DNA from 2 places in the Chlorogloeopsis sp. ULAP02 genome. Region 2 is predicted to be linked to the other one. Evidence: riboswitches for the same ligand, from Rfam matches in the RefSeq annotation. Region 2 holds a riboswitch; the other holds the start of a gene.
What was found. A riboswitch is a leader RNA that binds a small molecule or an ion and turns the genes downstream of it on or off. The one in region 2 is predicted to bind cobalamin.

Region 1 (5,938 bases), on a different contig from region 2:
ACCGCCGTAGTTGAAATAAGTTTTATTTGCTAAAGCTGGAAATTGTTGCCGATGGAGATGCAGCTTGGTTTGTGTTACAGAAATGGTCATACAGCAATCCTAAAGAATATCTACGACTCATCAGCGTCAACTTGTTCACAGTTGTGTTCAATTGCTTCGCGTATTAACTGTATGTCATCCTGTGGTATTGCACCTGCAAAACGTAAAAGTTGTCTGCCTGGAACACCTCGAATTTTTGTACTAGCCAAAGCACACTGCAAGTCTTCATAATTTTCAGTTGCTCAATCACCTGATTCAGAACAGATGTATTCATATTGCTTTCCTACCCAGCATCCTGAACTTATTCTAGTTGGGTAAGGGTTAACTGTAGATTTTGCGCGATCGCGCAAAATATATGATCGCCTTCTGTTAATTTAATAACTTCAAAGATACAATCTATCTAATGCTTAACCTATCCTTAACCTCTTCTCAAACTAAACACGAATATAGTCTGTGAACGCACAATTGAAAACATATAAAGCCATCCCTCTACAAATGCCGGGATTAAAACGATTGCTGTCTTATCAGCGAGGATGGTTGCGAGGGGATGTACTAGCGGGTGTAACAGTAGCTGCTTATTTGATTCCCCAGTGCATGGCGTATGGTGAGTTGGCTGGTGTGGAACCTGTGGTGGGGTTGTGGGCAATTCTGCCGCCAATGATAATTTATACCCTTTTGGGTTCATCGCCTCAACTTTCGGTAGGGCCAGAATCGACAACGGCGGTAATGACGGCAGCAGCGATCGCTCCCTTAGTAGCGGCAAATGGTAGTAACTATGCAAGTCTCGCTTCTCTGCTGGCTTTAATTGTTGGTTTTATATGCATAATTGGCTACATTACCAGGCTAGGTTTTTTAGCAGATTTACTGTCTAAACCAATTCTGACAGGTTATATGACAGGAGTTGCTGTTATTATGATTACTGGTCAGCTTGGTAAAATTGGTGGCATTGATATTGAGGCAAGCACTGTTTTTGGAGAAGTAAGTGAATTCCTCAACAAGCTTGATCGCATTCACTGGCCGACTCTGATTTTAGCAGTTCTAGTTTTGTTTTTCTTGTTCACGATTCAGCGTCGCTTTCGCACGGCACCTGGCCCTTTATTGGCGGTGTTGCTGGCAACGGCTGCTGTAGCACTCTTTGATTTGGAGCAGCGAGGTGTTGCAGTGGTTGGAGAGATTCCAGCCGGCTTGCCTCATTTTGCTGTACCCAACCTAGCGGTTCAAGAATTTTTATCACTTGTGGCGGCTGCCGTAGGGATTGCGATCGTTGGCTATTCGGATAACGTACTCACAGCACGGGCATTTGCTACCCGCAATCATTACAAAATTGATGCTAATCAGGAACTGTTGGCGTTAGGAACCTCAAATTTGGGAAACGGATTTATGCAAGGTTTTCCTATCAGTAGCAGTGGTAGCCGCACTGTCATCGGAGATTCATTGGGAAGCAAGACGCAGGTTTTCTCCTTAGTGGCTCTGGTTGTTATTGTCTTGGTACTGTTATTTTTGCGTCCATTGTTGGCGCAGTTTCCCAAGGCAGCATTGGGAGCGATCGTTATTTATGCTGCTACAAAATTAATTGAAGTACCGGAATTTATCAGACTAGGACGATTTCGGCGCAGTGAACTGTTTCTGGCTCTAATTACAACAGCTGGAGTTTTACTGACAGATATTTTGGTTGGCGTTGCCGTTGCTGTAGGTTTATCTATCATTGATTTGTTTGCTAGAGTGGCACGCCCCCACGACGCAGTTTTGGGAGAGGTGCCAGGTTTACCAGGATTACACGATGTCGAAGACTGGGAAGGAGCTAAAACTATTCCAGGATTGGTAATTTATCGGTATGACGCTCCCTTGTGCTTTGCCAATGCCGAAAACTTTAAGCGACGAGCATTAGAAGCAATCGAGGCAGAAGCAGTTCCAGTAGAGTGGTTTGTACTGAACACAGAGGCGATCGCTGAAGTTGACATCACCGCCCTCGACACCTTGGCAGAATTGCAAAGCGAACTAGCTGCTAGAGACATCATCTTTGCAATGGCACGCGTCAAACAGGATCTCTACGCCCAGCTTAAGCGATCACAGCTTTTACAGAGAATTGGAAATGAACACATATATCTCACACTGCACACAGCGATCGCAGGATTTGCAGAGCGCGATCGATATTTTAGCAATCAGGTTGTTGAGTCAGATAAATAAGTGTTTAAGCAAAATCATCTGCAATAATCCGCTCGATACACCGTTCTGCAAGAGCAGCGATGGTAAGAGAAGGGTTAACGCATCCAGCGTAGCCGGGAATCATTGCACCATCCATAACATATAAACCTTTGTAGCCTATAACTCTACCGTAAAGGTCACAGGCTCTTCCAAGTACAGCACCACCGAGCGGATGCAACGTGATCTGATCTGAAACACGAGCAGTCGTAGGCTGATATGTACTGTTGGTATTAGCTTGGTTAAGTGTTTGGTATGTTCCCAAGGCTGCTTGACGTAGCTGAACAATCTCCGGATCATATATAGGCCAATTCAATCGCACATTATTAGTGAAAGGGTTAAACTGAAAGCTCCCCTTTGCTAAACCAATAGTAATTCCTAATGAATAGAGACTATCTTGCCGTGTTTCATTCCATTGTGGATATGGCTGAAGGACTGTTGGTGCAAGTGGATTAGCATGATCTTCAATGACAACGCTTAATGGCCCACCCTGAGTGGGGTTAGTGGGTGGTAGACCAACTCTAAGACCAAGACTATCACCATTACTACCCCAGAATTCTCCCACAGCATCATTTAGGTTTTGCAGCGTTCTTTTAACTTTTGCTTTCACTAGAAGCTTTGACGTTCCCATCGAACCAGCCGCTAAAAAAACGTGCCTACTCGTAAAGGTGAGCTTTTGTATGACATTCCCGCCTTCATCGATTTGATTACAAAAAACTGCATAGCGATGTTCCGGCAACTCGTAGATATCTGTCACTATATGTAATGGCAAGATTTGAACAAATCCGCTCTGTTCTGCCTGTAGCAGATAGTTGCGATCCAAGCTGTTCTTACAGCCGCTATTATTTCCATATAAAAATTCGCCAGCGATCGCAGAAGAAACGCGCTCTCCAGAAATTTCTTGGCGAACCACATCCCAGTCGAGATTCATGTCCAATAGCTTTCCAGGCAAACCTGCATTTGCCGCCTGTTCTAGAGTGACACGTGTTAGGCGGTAGTACTCTGACGCCAAAATATCTGCTGGGATAGGGCTAGGCTTTAGTATGGAGCGAACTCTAGGATAATATACCTCAGCCATCTCATCATAAGAGATTGCTCCTTGGAAGACTCGATCAAAATTAGCGCGTGATGGTTCGTAGGTAGCAGCAGAGTAGACAAGAGAACCGCCACCTACACCTGCACCTGCCAATACACCAATGCCATTTTCTTCTAGAACCTCCAACACACCTGTACAATCATCAATAGCAGTAGGTTTAAAAATACCGAGTACAGGAACAGAAGAGGAATTTAGCCACAAAGAACGACTATCTGGAGTACGCACACTAGCAAAGGTGTTTTGTTCTTCAGTCAAAGTCCAACGACGTCCGCGTTCTAACACAATCGTTTTTATTCCAGCTTGTGCTAACCGCAGCGCAGCAACCGCGCCGCCAAAGCCACTGCCAATCACGATCGCATCTATAGGTTCACTCTGAGTTGCCCAGGAACGCAGGATATCAGTGCTAGTAACTGCATAACTTCCAACAGCAAAAGCACCAGCTTTGAGGAAACGCCGTCGGTAGATGCGGAGATTATTCATAAGCGTTTCTTGGAAGAATTAATAGAAATTAGACTCTACATATAGCACGGGAGTCTATGAGGCAGTAATTCATATGCAACTTTGATTCCAGTACAAATGGATCTAAATTTTTCGCAAAAATCAATAAATATACAGGAATTTTCTACCGACAATGTTACTGCAAGACCCCCAACTTTTTAGAAAAGTCGGGGATCTATGTTTTTAGTTTATTTATGTTGACTTACTTAAATGTGCCTATGTGGATGAATCTCATAGTATAGAAGTGGTCGTCCATTGACGAGCGCCCGTCGAGTCCTAGTCATACCTAGAGCCTCAAGTACTTTTATCGAAGCTTTGTTCGGTTCATCAACATCTGCGATCACACATTCCAAATCAAGCACATCAAAGGCATAATCAAGTATTGCCCGTGCAGCTTCTTTAGCATAACCGCGTCCCCAAAGTGAGGGGCGAGTGCCAAAGATGAGACTCGGTGGTTCCTGCGATGAATTAAGCAAACCTGCGAATCCGGCAATCATCAAGTCATTCTGATTTTCAGAAAATAGCCAAATTCCGTAGCCGTAATTTGTAAAATTTGCTGTACTTGTCTCGATAAAAGATTGCGCTTCTTCACAGGAAATTTGGCGATCGTCCCAGAGGAATCGCCGTACATTAGCATCAGTCCATAGCTTGTGCAAGGAGTTCAAATCCTCGTTTTGGCATGGCCACAGACTCAGTCTTTCTGTGTTAAGTAAGTACTTCATTATGATTCAATTCAGCAATAGCGGCTTTTGTCTATGTGCTGCACTGTCATATTAACTTGCTAACATCGCGTTCATCCTTGATCTCAGTGACAAAACGCATTGATGTTATGATGAAAAATATTCGGTTCTAATGGGGAACAGCCATCAGAGGTAACGGGGAAAGTACGGTGCAAATCCGACGCTGTCCCGCAACTGTAATCAAATCAAAAGTCACACAACTTTTGTCTTTGTAAGTCAGAATGCCCGCCGAAGTGAACAAATTATTTCCAATGTATCTGCGAGGAACAGATGACTGCTGTAGCAAATATTTCCGCAACTCAGGACACGAATGTCCCTTCTCATACTTTATTTGTTTGTAAAACTTGTGCCACCACATGGCAAGATGGCAAGCGAGTCGGTGAAAGTGGAGGCCAAAAGTTACTACAACAGCTTCAGAACTTAGCGCAAGATTGGCATTTGAAACATGATTTCTCAATTCAGGAAGTCGAATGCATGAGCGCTTGCAGTCATTCTTGTGTTGTCGCTTTTGCTGGTTGTGGTAAATTAACTTATCTATTTGGAGATTTACCAATCGATCACAGTGCATCCGCAATTTTGGAATGTGCTAGCCAATATTACACTAAACCTGATGGTTTACTATCTTGGTCAGAACGTCCTGAACCCCTTAAGAAAGGCATTTTGGCTAGAATTCCAACCTTACCCCAATAAACTTTTTAGGGCTGTTAATTAACTGTTTCTTGTACGAGTATTAATTTTCCTTCTTTGTATGCTTGCCGTAAGGCGATCGCCTCTGCCACAATCTTTTGAGCGCTAAGTCCTTCTGTATCCATCATTTTTTGTAAAGTAATTCCAGTCCGTTCATTTTCTTCATGAATGGGGGGAATTTGACAGTACCTACCGCCATTTTTTGTGCGTCTCCAGATACTGGGTTTTTCGGGTTTTATTTCCCTGGGTTGACGTTGCTTTCTGACTAGCTCTCGTACTGCTTTTTGAGAAACTTCTGCCAAATCTAATAGCTGATCAATCACTGGCTGATATTTCTTGCTGTTTTCTGCTAGCTGATATATGGTTCTCGGTTCAATTTGCGCTAAATCTTGAGGTGAAAATTTTTGAAAGGCTGCTGCTACCTTTAGATATTTCTTTTCTTCATCTAAGAAGCCGTGTTCAGAAAGCAGCTTTTTGTATTCTCGTTGAGAGTGCGTTTTTTTTAATTCGGCTAAAAAGAAGGCATGACGCAGAATAGTTGCGGTGGCATGAAAGAGAGCCCCAAAAGAGGAATTTAGATCACTTGAAAGCGCTGCTACCTCAGCCTGCTCTTGCTCGTATTCTTTAAAGGAGGATCTAGTAATTGTTTTAGAATCGACTTGAGCTGCTATTACAC
Region 2 (5,938 bases):
CCTATTCGGATCGGAGATTTGTTAGAAAAATTACGGGTTCACTTAGGGTTGGAATGGCTATATGAAGAACGAGATCAAGTCAGAAGGATAAAAAATGAAAACCAAAGTTTACTATATCCCTCTAATTTGCAGCCAGAAACTCCTATTGTGGCTCCACCAGCAGAAGAGCTTCAGATTTTGCTAGATTTAGCAATGAGAGGTGACTTAAGGGGTATTACACAACAAGCTGAAAAATTAGGGGAATTAAATGAGCAATTGATTCCTTTCGCTACTCATTTGCACCAACTTGCTAAAGGTTTTAAAGGGAAACAAATTTTAGAGTTCCTCAAAAAATTTTAATGAGGTTTTATGAATATTGATTTAAATAAAAAAGGTGTCATCTTAATTGTCGATGATATTCCAAGTAATTTAGAAATTCTATTTGATTTCTTAGCCGATGCTGGATTTACAGTCTTAGTTGCTGAAGATGGTGAAAGTGCGATCGCTAGAGCAGAATATGCTCCACCAGATTTGATTTTATTAGACGTACTCATGCCGGAAATGGACGGTTTTGAAACCTGCCGTCTTTTGAAAGCTAATGAACGAACAAAAGATATTCCGATCATTTTTATGACTGCACTTGCCGAAACAGTCGATAAGGTGAAAGGCTTAAGTCTAGGCGCGGTGGATTATATTACCAAACCGCTTCAACACGAAGAAGTTTTAGCCCGGATCGAACTCCATCTCAAGCTGCGGAATCTGACGAAGACACTCCTGGAGCAAAATTTACAAATTTGCGAACAAGCTGCTTTGCTTGATATCACCACAGATGCCATTATCGTTAAAGACTTAGACAACCAAATTTATTTTTGGAACAAAGGGGCTGAAAGTTTGTATGGATGGAAGCCGCAAGAAGCGATTGGCAAGAAGGTGAATCAGCTTCTGTATCGAGCGGAAACAACATCTCAACTCCAAAATATCTACAAAAGCCTAGCTGAAAATGGTTTTTGGCAGGGTGAATTACAACAAGTCACAAAACAAGGGCAAGGGATTATTGTTGCCAGTCGCTGGACTTTAATGTCTGATCAAGATGGAAAACCAAAGTCAATATTAACAGTAAATACCGACATTACAGAAAAAAAACAACTAGAAAGTCAATTTTTACGTGCTCAACGACTGGAGAGTATTGGTACGCTTGCTGGTGGTATTGCCCATGACTTAAACAATATACTGACTCCAATTCTGACGGCAGCACAATTATTGCAGCTAAAATTCTCCAACACCGATGAACGAACTCAGCAAATGATGAAGACAATAGAAGCTAACGCTAAACGTGGAGCTGCTTTGGTTAAACAAGTGCTGCAATTTGCACGTGGAGTTGAAGGTAAGCGGATGATTGTGCAAGTTGGGCATTTGTTCTCAGAAATTAAGCAGATCGTCAAAGAAACATTTCCCAAATCTATTGAACTTTCTACAGATATTAAGCCAGAACTTTGGGCAGTGATTGGAGATGCTACACACTTGCATCAGGTGCTGATGAATTTAGTAGTCAACGCTCGCGATGCCATGCCCAATGGTGGTAAGCTCAGTATTTATGCTGAAAATATATATATAGATGAACACTATGCTCGCATGAACTTAGATGCTAGTGTTGGGCCTCATATTCAGATTACAATCGCAGATACGGGCGTAGGGATGCCTTCAGAAATAGTGGATAGAATATTCGAGCCGTTTTTTACCACTAAAGAAGTTGGCAAAGGTACAGGGTTGGGACTTTCAACTGTTAGGGGTATCATTAAAAGCCACGGTGGTTTTGTCAACGTACATAGCAAGGTTGGCAAAGGAACTGAATTTAAAGTGTTCTTGCCAGCAGTAGAAGCAACAGCAACGCTCTTAGGAGAAGACTTAGAACTACTTAAAGGCAACGGAGAATTGGTTCTAGTTGTAGATGACGAAGCTCAAATTCTAGAAACCACAAAAATTTCCTTAGAAACTTACAATTACAAAGTGCTGACAGCTTGTGATGGAATTGAGGCGATCGCTCTGTATGCTCAGTACCAAGATGAAATTAGCGTGGTTTTGGTAGATATGATGATGCCCTCAATGGATGGTGCAACTACCATTCGCGCCTTACAAAAAATTAATCCACTTGTCAAAATAATTGCCGTTAGTGGTTTAGCACCCAGCGATAAACTCGCAGGGTTTGCAGCTGTTAAATTATTTATCGCTAAACCCTACACAACTAAAGAATTATTACAAAATTTATACAACATTCTGGAGCAGGAATCGAAAAACCCAGGGGTGCAAACAACTAGCATCATACAGCGCCTTTCATCTAAGTGAAGTACACTACCACATCTGCCTGATCGGTTTTCTGTTCTTGCTGCTCAAAGACATGAGATGCATAGTGATGAAAACTGCGAAGCTGTAGCTCAATCGATGCTTTGCCAGGCTCCAGCCTGGGAAAAAGAAATAACGGGGAACAGATAAGTGGTTAGGCAAAATTAAAGTTATGGGTAGAGGCAAGGGAACAGGAAACTCTTAACAGGGAACAGCAAAAAAATGTGTAATTAATTTTGTTTAGGTACTTAAACATGTATTCTAATCTATTTTTTTATAAAAATCCTTCCCTTTCAGCAAAATTACGTAAGCGTGGCAGACATTGACGCTGATAAAAACTGCTTAAAGTAGAGACAGACAAACCAAATTGCGCCGATAGTTCCTTCCAACTTACTTCTGGTGGTAAACGTTTTAAAATTAACACCTGACAATTAACTTCTGGATGCCCTTGAATGTGGGTGTTACGCAATTCTCCATCAATATCTTCTTCCACCCAAAACTTTACAGTTTCTAAAATGGGAGGCAGATCCGCTGGAGCAGCCAAATTTTCTTCCAGGTAATAGATTTGAGTGCGATCGCCGAAAGTGAATTGATTAATATTAAGATATGCTTTTTTAGTTTTGTCCTCCTGCTGCTGACGGTAAAAGTCTTGCAATCTCCATCTCAGATAAGTATTCAGCCAAGTGATTACAGATCCACGTGTAGCGTCATATGCTCCACAAACATTTGAGCAGAAATACAACCAAGTTTGTTGTAGTGCATCTTGATAATATGGAGTATTTTCCTTCCAGAGTTTGTTTGCAGCCAAACGAATGATTTGGGTAAGTCGCTTTTGACGCTGTGGATTTCCGGCTGGATATTCACAAGCCTCTTTCACTAAGCGGCGTAATTGTTCCTCCAGATGATGCATAACAGTTTTAGCAAACAAAGCAAGCTTTTCTCAGTATTGCGTAGAATTGCTCATCAAGAAAGAAGGGAATGGGGAGACAAGGAGACAATATGACACCAAAATCCCGTAGGGAGTCTTGTTTCAAAATTTTGGACAAGCCTACTAATCAATGGTTTTAATCCAAAATCCAAAATCCAAAATTGGTATGACACCTCAAATCAAAATAAATTGGACTGAAGGAGCGTCACAACGCTTTCAGCAAGTTAAATATTTTTTTGACGATAAATTTACTTCTGTAACTGATTCAGCCCAGCAAGTTGGCAAGTCTTTGAAACAAACAGCAACACAAGCAACTGATCGCGCCATTAATACAGTTACTACTAATTTTGAGCAAGCTAAAAATTCTCTAGAGCAAACATTGCAAACTGCTGAACAAATTCCCATCTCAACATCGTCAGCAATTCAAACTGCAATTTCCGCTTCTATGGATGATTGGCTGAGGGAACACCCTGCAATTCTCAGATTATTAGAAATTTTGAGTTGGGCAACTAATCATCCAATTATTAGTTTAATTATTCTGCTGTTTGCTATATCGATAATTTGGAGTATCATCAAAGCAATTGTACGCTTGATTGAAACAGCTAGTTGGTCAATCTTGCAAATTCCTTTCAAATTACTTTTGGCTGTTATTAAACTGAGCTTTTTATCATTTACTAAAATTGGTAGTTTGACTATTCAAAAAATCACAAGCGATCGCACAACTGATCAATTACCGCTGTTACCACCAGCCAATGCCCAACTGCTTCACTTTAATAAACAGCAAAGACTAGCAGAAATTCAAGAGCGATTAGCCAAAATTCAACAAGAACAACATGAGCTTTTGCAAGAAGCAGCAGAACTTTTGGCAAAAGACACAATTGATATGAGTTAATATACAGCAAATTTATATTTATTGGAACCACAGAATATTTGTTTGAAACTCTAATGCCTTTAGCATTTTTAATCTCTCTTATTGCCTGTTTTACAAAAAAATCATAATGTACAATTTTAACCCGATCGCTCTATTCACATCTTGCACCATACCCCTGCGGGAAGAGCTTTACCTACGATTGAGAGAGCCTCTGGCTCTAGTTCTTGTTACCAGGTTCAACCTGGTAACGAGCATTTAGAGGCTTTGCCTCCAGACTGTTGGAAATGGTGCAAGATTTCAGTCTACTAATTTATGTTGCTCGTAACGGCAAAGGTGCGATAAGCTTCTAGTGCATCCTGTTTGACTTGTTCGGGAACGAGAGGAAAAGTAGTGAGGATGTAGGCAAATTCTTCTGCTGTTAAACCGTAGAGGTGGGCTATCATGCCATCGAGTTCTGCCCTGAGTTTAGCGCGATCGCTCTCAATAGTAACGCCGTTTGTGTGGGAACCGAGTCCGATTTCTTGCGCGAGTTCGTCGAATTCTGGTGTGGTGCAGATGAGTTTGGCAGCGCGTTCGACTATTTCACAGAAGTAGCGATCGGTTTTTGTTAGGCGTGGTACTGGGAGTTGGTAAAGTAACCTACACAAAAATCTGCTCTGTACGAAACTTGTAGCGTCTGTTGCAAAATCGGTAGGAGTTGTAAATCAATGTTATAAAATATACTTAATATGGTTTAATACCTAGTTGAAATTTGTGATGAGTTGCTCGCTGACAGTTTTATACGAGTATAAGCTCAGTGATTGTAAAAAATTCTACCCCCTCCCCCTGCATTTTGGAACTGGACGAGATTCAGTTAAGATAACAAGGCAACTGTGAACCGTAACAGAAGAGGGAAACATCGGTGCAAGTCCGAGGCTGTGCCGCAGCTGTAAGCGAATTTGATTTTCGTAAGCCAGAACGCCGATCTGTTACTTGCTCACTCTATTTCCTGCGTTGCACAGGAAAGGAGCTTAAACTCAGAATGCCTATTTTTAACACAACAAGTCTCACCCAATTGGAATATCCAACCAGCGATCGCCTGCAATTACCTGCGCTGCCGATAAAACGTCCTTTATTGATGATTGGTCATGGTACAAGGGATGCAGAAGGGAGGCAAGCTTTATTAGATTTTGCTGCTATCTATCAATCTTTAGATGCATCACGTCCAGTTATGCCTTGTTTTTTGGAATTAACTGGCCCTACTATTCAAGAAGGAATCGACCAGTGCCAAGAAAAAGGCTACACGGAATTTTCCGTGTTACCAGTGCTGCTCTTCGCTGCACGACATAATAAATTCGATATTACTAATGAACTTGATCGCGCCAAGAGCAAGTATCCGCAGTTGAAATTTCACTACGGCAGGCACTTTGGCATTACCCCTGCCATTATCGAATTGTGGCGATCGCGTCTAGCAGAACTCGACAAGCCAGAAAATAACCCCCATCAAATTTCTCGCGCTGATACAGTACTTTTATTTGTCGGGCGTGGTTCTAGCGATCCCGATGCCAATGGTGATGTTTACAAACTCGCTCGCATTCTTTGGGAAGGCAGTGGCTACTCTACTGTTGAAACTTGCTTTATTGGCATTACCCACCCCAGGCTCGAAGAAGGCTTTCGTCGCGCCCGCCTCTACCAGCCAAAACGTATCATTGTCCTACCATATTTCCTGTTCACGGGCGCTTTAGTGAAAAAAATCTTTAACATAACAGCCCAACAGCAGGAACAACACCCAGAAATTGTGATGACTTCTCTGCCAGAAATGGGTTTGCATCCACAGTTAT

Region 1: another riboswitch for cobalamin. It lies ahead of U2718_RS10055 (DUF1636 domain-containing protein); the one in region 2 lies ahead of U2718_RS32025 (sirohydrochlorin chelatase).

The regions. Positions count from the first base shown of each region.
Region 1 covers NZ_JAYKTT020000021.1:17,248-23,185, reverse strand. The annotation lists gene U2718_RS10080 (aminotransferase class V-fold PLP-dependent enzyme) at 1-90, opposite strand, end outside; gene U2718_RS10075 (hypothetical protein) at 111-248, opposite strand; gene U2718_RS10070 (solute carrier family 26 protein) at 493-2,226, shown strand; gene U2718_RS10065 (GMC oxidoreductase) at 2,231-3,817, opposite strand; gene U2718_RS10060 (GNAT family N-acetyltransferase) at 4,042-4,557, opposite strand; cobalamin riboswitch at 4,663-4,823, shown strand; gene U2718_RS10055 (DUF1636 domain-containing protein) at 4,846-5,265, shown strand; gene U2718_RS10050 (hypothetical protein) at 5,280-5,938, opposite strand, start outside.
Region 2 covers NZ_JAYKTT020000088.1:13,281-19,218, reverse strand. The annotation lists gene U2718_RS32050 (protein kinase domain-containing protein) at 1-339, shown strand, start outside; gene U2718_RS32045 (response regulator) at 349-2,322, shown strand; gene U2718_RS32040 (sigma-70 family RNA polymerase sigma factor) at 2,594-3,229, opposite strand; gene U2718_RS32035 (hypothetical protein) at 3,414-4,139, shown strand; gene U2718_RS32030 (hypothetical protein) at 4,424-4,765, opposite strand; cobalamin riboswitch at 4,966-5,101, shown strand; gene U2718_RS32025 (sirohydrochlorin chelatase) at 5,140-5,938, shown strand, end outside.